Regions from separate parts of the Endozoicomonas sp. ALB115 genome, predicted to be linked through region 1. Evidence: riboswitches for the same ligand, from Rfam matches in the RefSeq annotation. Region 1 holds a riboswitch; the other holds the start of a gene.
What was found. A riboswitch is a leader RNA that binds a small molecule or an ion and turns the genes downstream of it on or off. The one in region 1 is predicted to bind thiamine pyrophosphate.

Region 2: linked by a shared signal. The riboswitch ahead of thiD (bifunctional hydroxymethylpyrimidine kinase/phosphomethylpyrimidine kinase) and the one ahead of thiC (phosphomethylpyrimidine synthase ThiC) in region 1 are both predicted to bind thiamine pyrophosphate.

Annotation. Positions count from the first base shown of each region.
Region 1 is NZ_JBLYZG010000075.1:1,312-9,418, forward strand. Features, by position in the region: gene ACO6VE_RS21475 (SPOR domain-containing protein) at 1-129, opposite strand, end outside; gene ACO6VE_RS21480 (type III pantothenate kinase) at 131-898, opposite strand; gene birA (bifunctional biotin--[acetyl-CoA-carboxylase] ligase/biotin operon repressor BirA) at 895-1,893, opposite strand; gene ACO6VE_RS21490 (pyridoxal phosphate-dependent aminotransferase) at 2,042-3,112, shown strand; gene thiC (phosphomethylpyrimidine synthase ThiC) at 3,079-4,902, opposite strand; TPP riboswitch at 5,097-5,212, opposite strand; gene ACO6VE_RS21500 (phosphohydrolase) at 5,253-5,927, opposite strand; gene ACO6VE_RS21505 (GNAT family N-acetyltransferase) at 6,024-6,524, opposite strand; gene ACO6VE_RS21510 (YbgA family protein) at 7,455-8,107, shown strand, end outside.
Region 2 is NZ_JBLYZG010000010.1:64,386-72,492, reverse strand. Features, by position in the region: gene ACO6VE_RS06885 (class I SAM-dependent methyltransferase) at 1-1,047, shown strand, start outside; gene ACO6VE_RS06880 (DUF3833 domain-containing protein) at 1,032-1,607, shown strand; gene ACO6VE_RS06875 (SDR family NAD(P)-dependent oxidoreductase) at 1,619-2,398, shown strand; TPP riboswitch at 2,452-2,552, shown strand; gene thiD (bifunctional hydroxymethylpyrimidine kinase/phosphomethylpyrimidine kinase) at 2,696-3,514, shown strand; gene ACO6VE_RS06865 (ABC transporter ATP-binding protein) at 3,530-4,312, shown strand; gene ACO6VE_RS06860 (ABC transporter permease) at 4,316-5,068, shown strand; gene ACO6VE_RS06855 (ABC transporter substrate-binding protein) at 5,072-6,055, shown strand; gene ACO6VE_RS06850 (hypothetical protein) at 6,200-6,973, shown strand; gene ACO6VE_RS06845 (hypothetical protein) at 7,076-7,642, opposite strand; gene ACO6VE_RS06840 (hypothetical protein) at 7,680-8,027, shown strand; gene ACO6VE_RS06835 (hypothetical protein) at 8,020-8,107, shown strand, end outside.

The sequences.
Region 1 (8,107 bases):
CTCACCTGCGGCTTCGGTATAGGCACTATCACTCTCAGGCAGCCAGTAACCCACCCTGGACTCCTGCCATGAGCCCCAGGCAAAGTAACTGATATTGGCAAACACAAGAAAAATTACTGTCAAACGCATTTTATATAACGGAGTTACTCCCCTCCTGTTCGAAAGCAAGCGCCAGACCATCCATCACCAGCGCGGGATGATGGTAACACTCACCCAGATACGGCTGAATCAAGGTAGCGTCACCTCCGGTGAGATAAACCGGGCAGTCTTTGCCGCAAGCCGTTTTATACTGCGCCTGTTGTGTATTAATCATGGCTACGGCCATGGCCAGAATACCGTTGTTAATGCACCCGGCAGTGCTTGTTCCGGGCATTATCGTTGATGCTTCTGCTGCTACCATGGGAAGTTGTGCTGTCCTGGTGTGCAGCATGCTCTTCATCAGGCCGACACCCGGTACAATATAGCCCCCCAGGTGGTTCCCGCCGTCACTCAACAAGTCAATGGTAATGGCAGTACCACAGCTCACCACCATTTTTTTGCAGGGCTCTTTATTCTCTGCCCTGTCCAGATGATGGGCCGCCAGCATAGCCAGCCAGCGATCAACGCCCAGACCAGGATAGGCAGCTTTCACGCCCCGGCACTGCTCTTTAACCTCGGCCTTTAACAGGGATACATTAAAGTGCTGATTAACCGCAGTACTCAACTGCGCAAAACGCTCATCACCGGAGACGATGGCCGCCCTGGCCGAATCGACCGGCCCAATTTGATCCAACAGCTTTGGCAATTCGTGTTGCCAGTCTTCGCTGTTGGCAAGAAAGCCATGGGAAGTGATGTGGCCGCTATTCAGTAGCCGCCATTTTAATCGGCTATTGCCTGCATCCAGTTCCAGAATTCTCATGATGACTTGCTCTTTGTGGGTGACGCGGCCTTTAATGAAACCTCACCGCCATTGAAAGTCATCATACCTTCACGGGTCTGCAATAACAGTCCACCATGACCATTCACCCCGGAAGCTACGCCAGACAACGTTTTACCGGAAGCGTCCAGGACAACCTCCTGCCCGGCAAAAGCATCATAGCGCTCCCACTGGTCTTTGAAATGGCTGAAGCCCTGATGACTGAAAATATCCAGGGTACGGCACAACTCGTTGATCAACTCACTGGCTACCTGATTTCGGCTCACTGTGGTACCACACACCCGCTGCATATCCACTGCGGGCTGGCTGATACTGTTGATCTGTTGCTGGCTCAGGGCAATATTGACGCCAATACCGATGATCACCTCGCAGTCTCCGGTTGGGTCTCCGTGCACTTCCAGCAGGATGCCACTCAGCTTCTGAAAACCGTCGGGCGAGTTCCACAGCAGATCATTAGGCCACTTCAGTTTGAGATCACCGCCACCGCTGCGTTCAAGCGCTTTCAGCACAGCCAGACCGACCGCCAGGCTCAGCCCTTCGAGGGATGCCATGCCGGCACTGTAAAACCAACGTACAGACATGCTGATGGTCGAACCAAAGGGGTTATCCCAGGCTCTGCCCCGCCGACCACGGCCGCTGGTCTGATATTCTGCCAGACACACCCCTTTTATTAACGGACTGGCAACAGGAATCTCTCTGACCAGATCATTGGTAGACGCTGTTTTCAAACAGGTGTGGACAACCACCGACTTTCTGGCGGATGGGGCCAGGGCATTGAGAATACGTTCACTATCCAGCAACTCAACTCCCGGGTGCAGCCGGTACCCCCGGCCTTTGACTGAATCAATTTGCAGGCCGAGCGTTTCCAGCATTTTCAGCTTTTTCCAGATCGCAGCGCGACTGATCCCCAACGCCTTGCCCAGCGCTTCACCGGAGTGGAAACCGCCATCAGCCAGAAGTTCTAATACCTTTTCCATTTATAGGAAATCCACATACCTGTCAGGAAACTGAATATTATATCAGGCCAGAGCGTTAAGCGGACCCAATGCCTGATAGCTTCTCCCGGGAACTCTGCTCTATACTGCACTTTCTCCAACAAAAACAGATGGATCAGGGAAACCGCCGATGAGCATTTTCAAGTCCCACATCACCCGGATGAGCGCCTATTCTCCGCCACTTGAAGGCAGAGACCCTCATCATAATCTGCTGTTGGACTTTAATGAGAGAACGCTGCCCGTCAGTGAGCATGTCAAACAGGCACTGATTGACTATATCAATGAGGATCGTCTGCAGGTGTACCCATCCTATGGCGACCTGACACGGAAAATCGCTGACTACGCAAACGTCGATGAACCCCAGGTCATGATCACTAATGGTTCTGACCAGGGCATTGATATTATTATCCGTGCGGCCTGCACAGAAGGTGATGACATCATCATCCCCGGCCCAACCTTCGCGATGTACCGCCAGTGCGCCAATATTGAAAAGCTGAACATTATTGAGCCAGACTATACGCGGCAAACCGGCTTCCCGGTTAACGCAGTATTGGACGCCATCACCGCAAAAACCCGGCTGATTGTCATCGCCAACCCGAACAACCCCAGCGGCACGCAAATCCAGCGTGAAGATATTCTGACCATTGCCAGGTCCGCACCCAATACCGCCCTGCTGGTTGATGAATGCTACTTTGAATACTCTCAGGCCACCGTGGCGGATGCGGTTATGGCATACCCGAATATTCTGGTCACACGCACCTTCTCTAAAACCTGGGGTCTGCCTTCCATTCGCCTGGGCTACGTGATCAGCCACCCTGACAACATCCGGGCGCTGCTGAATATCCGTGGCCCTTATGATGTTAACCAGTTTGCCGCTGTGGCCATCAATGCCGCCCTGGACCATCCGGAGTATACCCGTCAGTACGTCAGGGAAGTTATGGAGTCATCCAAGCCCTTGTTTGAGCAGTTCCTTGATCAACAGGCCATTCCCTATTGGCCCAGTGCGGCCAATTTCATCTGGGCATTTCCGGATAATCCTGAGGTCATTGAGCTGCACCTGCGCAGCCATGGCATCCTTGTTCGCCCAAAGTCTGACCAGACTGGGCGAAAGGGTCTGAGAATAACACTGGGTGATATTGCCCAGACCCGGCAGCTGATCGAGAGGATTCAGGAGGGGCTTTCCATTGCCGGAGCCGCTTGACTGGCTAAGGGCGCTTTACTGGCTAAGGGCTCTTTATTGGCTGAAGGCTCTTCCAACTCCCGCACATCATGCGTCATGCGCATTGGGCAGAAGTTTGGTCCGCACATGGAACAGAAACCCGCATCCTTGGCGCTGTCCTGAGGGAGGGTTTCGTCGTGGTAGGCTTTTGCGGTATCCGGATCCAGGGCCAGGTTAAACTGGTCCTCCCAGCGGAACTCAAAACGGGCACGGGACAGCGCATCATCCCTTAGTTGTGCCCCCGGATGACCTTTGGCGACATCTGCCGCATGGGCAGCAATTTTGTAGGCGATCAATCCCTGTTTCACATCCTCACGATTGGGCAGGCCAAGGTGCTCTTTTGGTGTCACATAACAGAGCATTGCACAACCAAACCAGCCAATCATCGCTGCACCGATCCCGGAAGTAATATGGTCATAGCCGGGGGCGATATCCGTCGTCAGTGGACCCAGCGTGTAAAAGGGTGCCTCGTGGCAATACTCCAGCTGTTTATCCATATTTTCCTGAATCAGGTGCATCGGTATATGCCCGGGGCCTTCAATCATCACCTGCACATCATGTGCCCAGGCTTTCTTTGTCAGTTCACCCAACGTTTTCAGTTCGGCAAACTGTGCCGCATCGTTGGCATCAGCCACCGATCCCGGGCGCAGCCCATCCCCTAATGAAAGCGTAATGTCGTATGCCTTGCATATCTCGCAGATCTCATCAAAGTGTTCATAGAGGAAGTTTTCGCTGTCATGCATTTCACACCACTGCCCGAGAATCCCACCGCCCCTGGAAACAATACCGGTCACCCGATCAGTGGTCAGTTTCACATGGTCTCTCAGCGTTCCGGCATGAATGGTGAAATAATCTACCCCCTGCTCTGCCTGCTCAATCAAGGTGTCCTTCATCACCTCCCAATTAAGATCCGCTACCTTGCCGTTTACTTTCTCCAGTGTTTGATAAATAGGCACGGTGCCAATCGGTACCGGTGAGTTTCTGATAATCCACTCCCGGGTCTCATGGATATGTTTACCGGTGGAAAGATCCATCACCGTATCGGCCCCCCAGCGGGTTGCCCAGAGCAGTTTTTCAACTTCCTCCTCTATGGTGGACGTCACCGGTGAATTACCAATATTGGCATTGACCTTCACCAGAAAGTTACGGCCGATAATCATTGGCTCAGCTTCGGGATGGTTAATATTCGCGGGTATAACCGCACGACCGGATGCCACCTCCTGACGAACAAATTCGGGGGTTATCTTTGCTTCAGGCCTTCCCATGTTTTCCCTGATGGCGATATATTCCATCTCCGGTGTGATTATTCCCTGCCTGGCATAATGGAGCTGAGTCACATTTCTTCCAGACAGGGCACATCTGACGGGGGCAGATGACTGAAAGCGCACCGGCTCAACCTGAATATCCTGTTTTCGTCGCAATGCATAGGTTGAAGACTGGGCACTCAACTCTTCTGAGTCTTCTCGTGCCCGTATCCATTCTGAACGGATAGGCGGCAGGCCCTTAAGCAGATCCAGGCAGTATTCCGGATCAGTATAAGGACCGGATGTGTCGTACACCCGAACGGCAGATTCAGTGGATAACTTACTGTACTCTCCGTGTCTCTGCCCAATGGTTATTTCCCGCAGGCCCACACGAATATCATGGCGGCTGCCGGGAAGGTAAATTTTCCGTGAAGCAGGAAATGAACGACAGGCTTCTACCAGAAGTGACTGACTGTCAGCAATTGGAGCACGCATCTGAATACCCTGAAGTTGAGAGTTACCGACCATGAATATCCCTTATCTATTGTTATTGGTATGGCTTGCCGGTGTCTCAGGCCAGAGAAAAGGAATAGACGGTTTTTGCTAGCTTGACTCGTCAAGGTTAGCAAGAAGCTGCTTGATTTAAAGCAAAACAATGCTTTGAGATATTAAAGGCATGATTGGCCAAAAGCGTGATCAGCCATCCACCAGATAGCAACCCGGTACTCTCTTCTCTTGTTCCCTTCGCAGGTATTACCCTGAGCAGGTTCAACGAATTTGCTGCACATATATCCGATAAAATGCAGCGATCTCAGCTTTCGCACTCCGACAAGATGGGAAGATTATAAAGGCACCCTCACTGAAAAAGTAGTACCGGGTCAGGAATAATCCCCTTCCAGCTCTTTAAGCAACTTGCCCATATATTCCCTGAGGTAATCCGAATTCCGCTCTGCCATTCTGCGTCCGGCGGACGTCTGCATGGTGTCAGACAGCTTCAGCAACTTCACCTGGAAATGATCCAGCGCGTATTCACGATCATCAAGGGCCCGGTGCTCAGCCAGTGGGTCTTCGGGGTCGAACATTTTTCGCCGCAGCAGGCCCGATGTATAAAAAACCCGGGCCAGCCCGATAGCTCCCAGAGCCTCCATCCGATCAGCATCCTGAACCACTTTGGCTTCAATGGTTTCGGGCGCAATGCCCGCAGAATAGCTGTGACTGGCCACCGAGTGACAGACGTTATCAATCAACTCAGCAGGAAACCCCATATCCTCAAGGCAGGTTCTGGTCTTTATGGCAGCCAGCGAAGAGGCCCTGGACCTCTCAGGATGATCTTTTGGCAACACCACAATATCGTGAAAGTAGCAGGCAGCGAGAACCACCAGTGGATTCACAGACACCTGCTCCAGATCCATGATCTGCTGCGCCGTTTTCCAGACCCGCTGAAAATGGGAAAAGTCATGGGAGTGGTCATCATGGTCGTGGTGCATGGATTGTAGCCAGACGATAATTTTCTGCTCCCAGGTACTCAGGGTGTCGCTGCTGCTATTGCTCATGAGTTCAAAAAGACTGTAAGTGGAGGGATAAATTTAAATGAATGAAATTATTTAAAGTGATTGTACTGTGGCTGCGGAATATTTTCAGCGCATGATTTATATCGGTGACTGTATGCGGTAACGGGCAACCGTACAGGTACTCCACCCCTCAAAGCGATCAAGTGTCATCCCCAGTTGTTGCATAACGCCCTGGGCAAACTCATTAGTGGGGGTTGTATAAGAAATAATCTCTTCCATACCCAGCTGGTTAAAGCCGAATTGAGTCACTGCCTCAACAGCTTCCAGCACCAGCCCCTGTCCGCGGTAAGCGGGTAAAAAGCGCCAGCTCATCTCAATATGCTTGCCATAGGGAGAAAAGCCACAATAGCCAATTAGCTGGTTATTCTCTTTGAATACCACCGCCCAGCGCGACCACCCCCATTTATCCAGTTCCGCCTGGTAGCGCCACAACTCGGTTTCTGCAAGGCTTGCGGGCTCTGTGGCCATGGCATCTGAGGCACCGGGAGGTGTTTCGCCCAGTAAGGCGGAGTACGCATCGACATCCTGTAACTGCCAGGTACGAAGTATCAGACGGGGCGTATCAGTAACAATCAGCACGGTAAAATAGTCTCCAGAAACTTTGCTCCAACAAAATAATTACTCCGCCATTTGGACAGTTAGATGATCTGAAAGTTCTCATTAATCAGATGACCCGATGAATACAACTGACTGATTTATTGATACTAATATCAAGAAAAACAACTGCCTTCGTCAGACCAGAGAATGCCAATAGATCATCAGGCAAAACCTGAACCCAGACCACCTGATGATCAGGCAAAAGCGAAGAGAGCCTGAAACTGCAACCTTTTACGAGCAGATGTTGATTTCACAGGCTGTGCAACTTCTTTCCCTATATTAGTGTGCGCAGATTGTCAAAAGTTCCCTGATTCTATAAACCGGAAACGGATGGCTAAATCCGGGCTCCATGCCTCCGCTATCGAAAGCAGCCTAAGTAGTTGGCCAAATGGAATCGTATATTTCTGGCTAAGTGGGCAGTTGCTATGCAAGGCGCAACGTAGGGAGCATAGCCGTAGCTATGTGACCGGAGTTGCAACGCCGCAGAGTGACTGACAACTTAGTCAGAAATATATGATTTCATTTGGTTAACTACTTATGCCCACCTCAAATCAGGCATTCCAATACCGTTAATATCCTGCTGGTGATGTTTTGCAATTTCGGGGCAGGGCCTTTCGGAATGATCCGGGTCGGGTTAATTCCTGTACGACTGTGATAATAATGTCGTCTTATGCAGGAAAAATCTGTGCTGTATACCGGCAAAACCGACTCGCCAATGAGACACTGCAATCCATTAAAAAAGCCTTACTGCACAGGCAGTTAGATGATAGAAAGAGTTATAGGCACATCACTCTTGCCTTAACAGCAATGTAGAGTTATACCTGTTTTCAACCGCTGACAGGCAAAGGAACTGCCAGTAACTGGCGATATTAACCAGGGCGTGTATTTCGAATGTAAAGTGGAGAATAACAAGTGGCTATCGTTTCCATACCTGAGCCTGAAAAACAGATCACACTGGGCATCAGCTCCTGCCTTTTGGGCCATAAAGTGCGCTATAACGGTGGGCACAAACGCTCGTCTTTTTGTGTCAACACGCTGGATAAATTCTTCCACTTTGAGCCGGTCTGTCCTGAGATGGCTATCGGGCTGGGAACCCCCAGAGAGCCCATCCGGCTGGTCGGCCAACTGGCTGAAGCATCACAAACTACCGGCCAAAGTTCATCGTCTGCACCCGATAAACAGTTGCAAATCCGGGTAGTCGGCACTGAAAATTCCAGTCTGGATGTAACGGATGCTCTGACGCAGTATGGTCATGATATGTCTGATCAGCTATCACACATTTGCGGCTATATTCTGATGCAGAAGTCCCCCAGCTGTGGCATGGCAAGGGTCAAGGTGTACCATGAAAATGGCCACCCGCTGGGCGAAAGTTCACCCGGAGCCTATGCCAGGGCATTTATGGAGAGCAACCCGCTGCTGCCAATAGAAGAAGAAGGCAGGCTGCACGACCCGATACTCTGTGAAAATTTTTTCACCCGGGTTTACGCCTATGACCGTTGGCAGAAAACCGTGATGGCAGAGCCATCTTATGCCGCCCTGGTCGACTTTCATTCTACTCACAAGTA
Region 2 (8,107 bases), on a different contig from region 1:
GGGTTAATCCAGCAAGGCAGCCAGGGGTTACTGGGCTGGTCAGAGTCGTTTATTAATGGCGACTGGAGCTCTCCGGACCTGAAAGCGCTGACCGACTGGGCCATGGCCAATGAAGACAATCTGCAGGAGGTGATGACTGCCAACTGGTTCAGCAATCTGTTTAACCGGGTGTTGCACAAAATACGCCGTAACAGTCGCTCCGGCAGCCGTCGCAATATTGCCGCGCATTATGACCTGGGCAACGACTTTTACCAGCTATGGCTTGACCCGACCATGACCTATTCAAGCGCCCTCTATTTTGATGAGCATGAGGACCTGGAAACCGCACAGGGCAATAAGTACAACACCATTATCGACTGGCTTGAGCTTCGTCCGGGGCATTCCGTGCTTGAGATAGGCTGTGGCTGGGGCGGCTTTGCCCGGGCGCTGAATCAGCGGCACCAGGGCGCATACAAAGGGATAACACTGTCGCAGGAACAGCTGGCCTATGCGCAACAGATGTCGGACAACCAGTCCCATCAGTTCAGTCTTACGGATTACCGGGATATCCATGAGCAGTATGATCGTATCGTTTCCATCGAAATGATTGAGGCCGTGGGTGAAGAGCACTGGCCGGTCTATTTTGAAAAACTGTACCGCAGCCTGAAACCCGGAGGTTCCGCCGTTATCCAGGCCATTCTGATTGACGACGCCCGTTTCGAGGAGTATCGCCGCGGTGTTGACTTTATTCAGCGCTACATCTTCCCTGGCGGTATGTTGCCCTGTGACAGGGTGATGCAAGAGCAGGCCAAAAAGGCCGGTTTGGCCATAACCAATACCCTCTCTTTCGGTCTCGACTATGCAAGAACGCTGGATGAATGGAAACGGCTTTTTCTTTCGGCCTGGCCTGCCATTGAACAGCTCGGATTTGATCAGCGCTTTAAACGCCTGTGGCAATTTTACCTGGATTACTGCACGACCGGTTTCCAATTCAGGAGTATTGATGTTTGCCTCTACAAACTCACCAAACCTGTGTCAGGGGAGGCCGCATCATGCGAGTCGCGTTAACAACAATAAAAGATTGGACGTCGGGACGGGCCTGGCTCCTGACCCTACTGTTTATGCTGACGGGGTGCTCAGCCATGAATATTGAAGATTATGCAGCTAGTGAACCAAGTCTGAAAATTGAACACTACTTTGCCGGGGAAACCGTTGCCTGGGGCATGTTTCAGGACCGGTTCGGCAATGTTCAACAGCGGTTCAAGGTGTTGATGACCGGAGACGTCAAAGACGGTGTACTGACTCTGGATGAACGCTTCATCTATTCCGATGGTAACGAGTCAACCCGTATCTGGAAGGTCAACATTATGGGTGACGGACAGTACCTGGGCACCGCCGGAGATATCGTTGGCCAGGCCATTGGCCGCAGTGCCGGCAATGCCTTTAACTTCAAATACCAGATGCGTCTGCCCATCCGTGGCCGGGAGTGGGTGGTGACCTTTGATGACTGGATGTTCCTGCAAGAAGATGGCGTACTACTGAATGTCGCCACCATGAGCAAATGGGGGATCAAGCTGGGTACTTTAACGGTCGCCTTTGAAAAACCCGGGCCAGAAGAAGAACCATAAAGGCAGCAGATATGAACTCTACTCAGGATACAACGCCTTCTAATGCTCCGGTGGTCTGGATCACCGGAGCCAGCCAGGGCATTGGCAAAGCGGTTGCCATTGCCCTGGCCCGGGAAGGAGTGACCGTAGCGGCCAGTGCCCGAAATGAAGAACGGCTGGCAGCACTGGCCAGGCAATCAGATGAACTGCCGGGCAGGATTGTTCCCTATCCGCTGGATGTGACGGATCAAACAGCCGTGAATGAGACGGTCAACAAAATCATTGCCAATCATGGTGCCATTGACCAGGCGATTTTAAATGCCGGCACCTATATCGCTTCACCTGCTGCGGAGTTTACCAGCAATGTGGTGCGTCAACAGATGGAACTGAATCTGATGGGGGTCTGCCACTGCCTTGAGCCACTGATCGCTGCCATGAAAAAACAGGGTAAAGGGGTGATTGCCATTAATGCGTCGCTGGCAGGCTATCGTGGCCTGCCCAAAGCAGCAGGCTATGGTGCCAGCAAGGCGGCGTTAATCAATATGGCGGAGTCCCTGAACTCGGAGCTCTGGCGAGAGGGTATTGATATCAAAGTGATCAACCCGGGTTTTGTCAAAACACCATTGACCAGCAAGAACCGGTTCCCCATGCCTTTTCTGATGGAGGTGGATAAAGCGGCGGAGGTCATCGTCAAAGGGATGAAGGGGCGGCAGTTCGAGATTCGCTTCCCGCGCATGTTTGCCGCCATCATGGCGCTTCTGCGTCACCTGCCATACCCGCTGTATTTCTGGTTGGTCCGTAAAACCGGATAAGCACCAAATCACTCAATCGCTGGACAGCCTGTGGCAAACCCCATAGACTCCGCCGGTGTTGGTTGGGGTGTTCTGCCAGTGATGGCAGAACTGAGATACACCCATTGAACCTGAACCAGATAATGCTGGCGTAGGAAACCGACGGGCCTGAGAGCTGCTAAACCCCTGATGTACTGACCATCGTGCATGCCTGTTAATCAATGCATTTTATTGCCCCGACAGGAACCGCAACACCCCGCCCGTTGTTCCCGCCAGTCCTGATGATATGGAGTTTCTCTTGTGGAGCTGCGCGAGCTTATGTCTTCTACACCCATCGCATTGACCATTGCCGGTTCTGACAGTGGCGGTGGTGCCGGCATTCAGGCAGACCTGAAAACCTTCTCAGCCCTTGGTGCCTATGGCTGCAGTGTGATCACTGCGCTGACCGCACAGAACACGGTGGGTGTTCAGGGTATTTTTGATGTCTCACCCGCCTTTGTCCGGGAGCAGCTGGACTCGGTCTTTTCCGACCTGAACATTTCTGCCGCCAAGGTGGGCATGCTGAGCCAGCCTGAAGTGATTGATGCGGTTGCCCGCGCGGTCAGTGATTACCAGCCGAAATACCTGGTGGTTGACCCGGTGATGGTGGCCACCAGCGGTGATGTTCTGCTTCAGGAAGCCGCCATCGATAACCTGCGTCGCAAACTGATTCCCAAAGCAACCCTGATTACCCCCAACCTGCCGGAAGCAGCGGTTCTGCTGAACTGCCCCCGACCTGAGTCACTGGCAGCCATGGTCGCCATGATTGACCCGTTGATGGCCCTGGGAGCCAGTGCAGTCTTGCTCAAAGGCGGCCACCTTACCTCAGACCAGGGCAATAAGAAGGCCGTTGATCTGTTCCATGACGGTAACACCCTGCACCAACTTGAGTCTCCCTGGGTGGCAACCCGTAACACCCACGGGACAGGCTGTACATTGTCGTCTGCTGTCACTGCCTTGCTGGCCAGGGATTACCCTTTGATCGATGCCGTGCGCTCTGCCAAGGAGTACATTGCCGATGCCATTGGCCATGCCGACCATCTGAACATCGGTTCCGGCCATGGCCCGGTCCATCACTTTTACCGAACCTGGTCATAGAGAATACCGCAACGCATGTTTGATGTGATTATCCGCCAGGCCAGCCTGAGATTTGGCAACCACTGTGTTTTTACCGACCTCAACCTGACCCTTAAAGGCGGCCAGTGGACTTGCCTTCTGGGTGGCAGCGGGGTGGGCAAAACCAGTCTGTTGCGTCTGATTGCCGGTCTGCCTGCGGGCGAGACAACGGGGGAAGTGGTCTGTCAGGACGGCTTTTCGGTTCATCACCGAATCGCCTGGATGGCGCAGCAGGACCTGCTGCTGCCCTGGTTTTCGGTACTGGACAATATCACCCTGGGGCAGCGCCTGCGCCGCAATCTGACCGATGTGTTCACCCGTCGTCCGCTCTTGTCAGCCGAGGTTCGGGACCAGGCCATGTCCATTCTGGAAAAGGTAGGCCTGAGCGCAAAAGCCAACGTTCTGCCCCAGCATCTGTCCGGCGGTCAGCGCCAGCGGGTAGCACTGGCCAGGACCCTGATGGAAAACCGGCCACTGGTATTAATGGATGAACCTTTCGGCGCACTGGATGCCATCACCCGGCTCAATTTACAAGACCTGGCCTGTGAGCTGTTACAGAACCGTACGGTGCTGTTAATCACCCACGATCCCCTGGAAGCCCTGCGCCTTGGCCATGAGGTTTATCACCTGAGGGGGCACCCGGCCCGACTGACGGATGCCATTACGCCACCGGGCAAGACACCCCGCTCACTGGATGATAATGACCTGCTGGCCTTACAGGGCAAACTGCTGGATCGTTTACGTCATGAGTCGTTTGATGAACAGGCTGGAGTGCCATAAAGAATGAAAGACTCCGTCAAACCCTTTGTCGTTCTTATTGGCCTGCTGGTGCTCTGGCATACCCTGGTGATGGCCTTTGAGATGCCATCCTACATCCTTCCCGGTCCGTTAGCGGTGGCCAACAGCATGGTAGACAATGCCAGCCTGCTGTGGGAACACACGCTGGTTACCCTCAGTGAAATGCTGCTGGGTCTGTTACTTGGTGTTCTGCTGGGTATTATTCTGGCGCTGGTGCTGGTCTATTTTACCGTGTTAAGACCCTGGCTCTTACCGCCATTGTTGATTACCCAGGCCATTCCGGTCTTTGCGCTCGCACCGATATTGATGCTCTGGTTTGGTTACGGCCTGACGTCGAAAGTGGTGATGACCATTCTGGTGATCTTTTTCCCCGTGGCCACCTGTTGTTATGACGGACTGCGCCATACCCACCAGGGCTGGCTGGATATGGCCCAGACCATGGGCGGCAGCCGGCTGGCCATTCTGCGCCATATCCGCTGGCCTGCGGCACTGCCAGCCCTGGCTTCCGGGCTGCGGGTAGCCGTTGTGGTGGCACCGATTGGTGCCGTTGTCGGGGAGTGGGTTGGCTCCAGCGCTGGCCTTGGCTATCTCATGCTTCAGGCCAATGCACGACTCTGGACTGACCAGATGTTTGCTGCGCTCACCGTGCTGGCCTTCTGTTCCGTGACCCTTTACTACACGACCGACCGTGTTTTACGCAGACTCATTCCGTGGCAACCGGAGACTTCCCAGGAATAAGAAATGAATAAACTGATGCAACACACTTTTTTATGGGCAATGGCATGGCTGCTGTCCGTCAGCCTGCAGGCCAGCGCCAGTCAGGTATCCAGCACCGCACCGGCCAGGGAGCTGAAAGAGCTGACCCTGATGCTGGAATGGTTTGTCAACCCGGATCACGGCCCCATCATCATTGCCCGGCAGAATGGCTACTTTGCAGACCAGGGGCTTACGGTGACTATTCAGGAACCGGCAGACCCCAACCTTCCTCCCAAACTGGTGGCGGCAGAAAAGGTGGACCTTGCCGTTTACTATCAGCCCAGCATGATTCACGGAGTAGCCAACGGCCTTCCCCTTGCCTGGGCCGGAACCCTGGTGGCCACCCCCCTGGACGGCCTGCTGGTTCTGGATGACAGCCCGATCAAATCCCTGAAGGATATGAAAGGTAAAACCATCGGTTTGAATATTGGCGGCATAGAGAATGCCATTCTGGACACGCTGTTTGCACCCTACGGGTTTGGTGCCGGGGATGTAAAACTGGTCAATGTGGGCTGGAACCTCTCCTCTTCCCTGATGAGTGGCCGGGTGGATGCCATCATGGGCGCGTATCGTAACTTCGAACTGAATCAGCTGGCGATTGAAGGGCGTAAGGGCCGTATGTTCTATTACGAGGAAAACAATATCCCGCCTTACGATGAACTGATTTTTATCGCCAACAGCAAGCAGCACGATAAAGACGCTATTCGTCGTTTTCTCAGGGCGATTGAACTGGGCACTCAATATATTGTGAATAACCCGGAAAAATCCTGGGAGATCTTCAGGGATTACAACCCGGAGAAACTGGATAATGAACTGAACCACCGCGCCTGGTTTGACACCATTCCCCGTTTTGATCTGCGACCTGCCGCCAGGGATGCGGGCCGTTATCAGGCATTTGCTGACTATCTGCAAGCGACTGGAGAGCTGAAAACCCCGGTAAACACTAAGGACTACATGCTGGATTTTTAATCCGGAATGGACGTCACCGGCTATCGTCAAGACCTGCTTTTTGCGATAGCCACCTCATTTTTAAATTCCTCCCTGAGCGTGCCGACAGAAAGCGAATGGACTGAAATCTCTATTGTTTAACTCCGGAAAAAGGATATAAGCCCCATGGACAGGTATAAAAAACCAGTACTCAGATTCATTGTCATGGCCGGGCTTGCAACCGCCCTGGCTTCCCCGGTGACGGCTGAAGAAGTCATGGTCCGAGACAATATGCTCTCTGTGAGTGAAAATTATGATTCTGTCGGCATCGATAACGCTGGCTCAATCAACATAAATGGCAATATGAATGTCAACGGCCCTTTTACCAATAGAGCGGGTGGCTCAGTTAATGTCGCTATGGGGCTGAATATTTCCGGAAGTACATTGACCGCCACCAATGAGGGAACACTGACTGCTGGCAGTTACTGGAGTGATGGGCACTTTATCAACAACACAGGGGCGGTCGCATCCCTTGGGGTGATAAACAGCAGTGGTAATGTAACGAATAAAGGTACGTTATCGTTTGAACAGGGATCCGTCGTTGCTGACTTTAATGGCTCCGGAGGAACCACGTATATCACCATAACAAAACTTGATCCTTTTCCAGAAGATCATAATTGGAATAAGCCCCTGCTTAAGGCCACTGGAAGAATCCGACTTGATTCTGACTCAAAGATCGTTCTCAACGTAGCCGAGGGTGCGATGCCCGATAGCGTGAAAAGGGTTGCTATTGCCCTGAGTGGTGAATACCTGAAGTTTAATCACGATTCGACGGGCTCAGAGCTTGATCGTGCGGGCCGCCATCTTATCACTTCTGGCAATGACTTCCTGGTGGTAGAACATGTCGAGATGGATATCTTTGGCATCAGCGCAGACCTCAGAGTGAAAAGGAAAAAATAGGTTAGGGATAAACTCTGTGTTCAAAATCAACACGGTGTTAGCAAATTTAACGGCGGAGCCTGATTGTCCACAAATCCGGTCCGCCTGTTTTTAATAATGGTTTCAGCCGGACTTGCGGTAACGCTGATTGGCTGAGGTATTTTCTATTTCATTACCGGGCATACGGAAAGGGTTATCTCTCTGAACGGCAACAGGAGCCGCACGCTGGCCATGCCTCGCCAGGTCCCTCAGGCTAAATTGACTTTTAAAGCGCGCTAACGGCAATGGGAACGACTCTTCCTTGCGAAGAAATTCAATGGCTGCCAACGCCTCATCCTTAGTCACCTGCAGGCCTTTCCCCACATCCCCCCTCAGATAACATTCCACTTTCAACCGCGCTTCCTCGGCGGCATGGGCGCTGGCTAACTCATCTTTGAAATGCTCTATCGCCAGCATGGACTCATTATTTTGATCTGGCACCCGGTTGAATTCTTGAATAACGTCATCCGGGGTCACTTTTCTGTTGTCGTGTGGAATTTTCTGCAAGCACAGTTTTTGCAGGAAGAGGCCACCCCTGAGCGACGTTTTATCGTTGCCATAGGCTGCAAGCACATCTGAAGAAGTGATTTGTCGTCCCTGTAATGGTTTTTTTTCCCAAAAGGCATCTTCAATACATTTGCCTTCACTCAAGGGGGTGGCTGTATCTCCATGAGGCGGACGGTTTGAGATGCCTTTACCACTGAATGTACCGGTAGAATGGCCAGAAATCCCGCTTGAACCGGCTTCTGGATCAACCCGGCCAGCAGTGTTTGGATGGGAGAAAAATGATGGTGATGCAGTGGGTGATGGTTTCAAAATAAAGCCCAGTCTGGATTATAAACACGACCATTTGACCCCAAAACAATTATTTGGTTCATCCCATTTATGCCCGGGTCGTGAGTTGGCTACCATGGGAGCTGAGCCTGTCTCTACATCACGATTTTTAAAACTCTCCCTGTGTGTGTCGACAGTAAAACGTGAGAGCAGAAATTTCTACTGTTTAAACCGGGATGAAGGAAATAAGACACATGGATAAATATAAAAAGCCGTTTATCAGATTAGTTCTTACGGCCGGGCTTTCAACTGCGTTGGCTTCCCCGGTAATGGCTGAAGAGG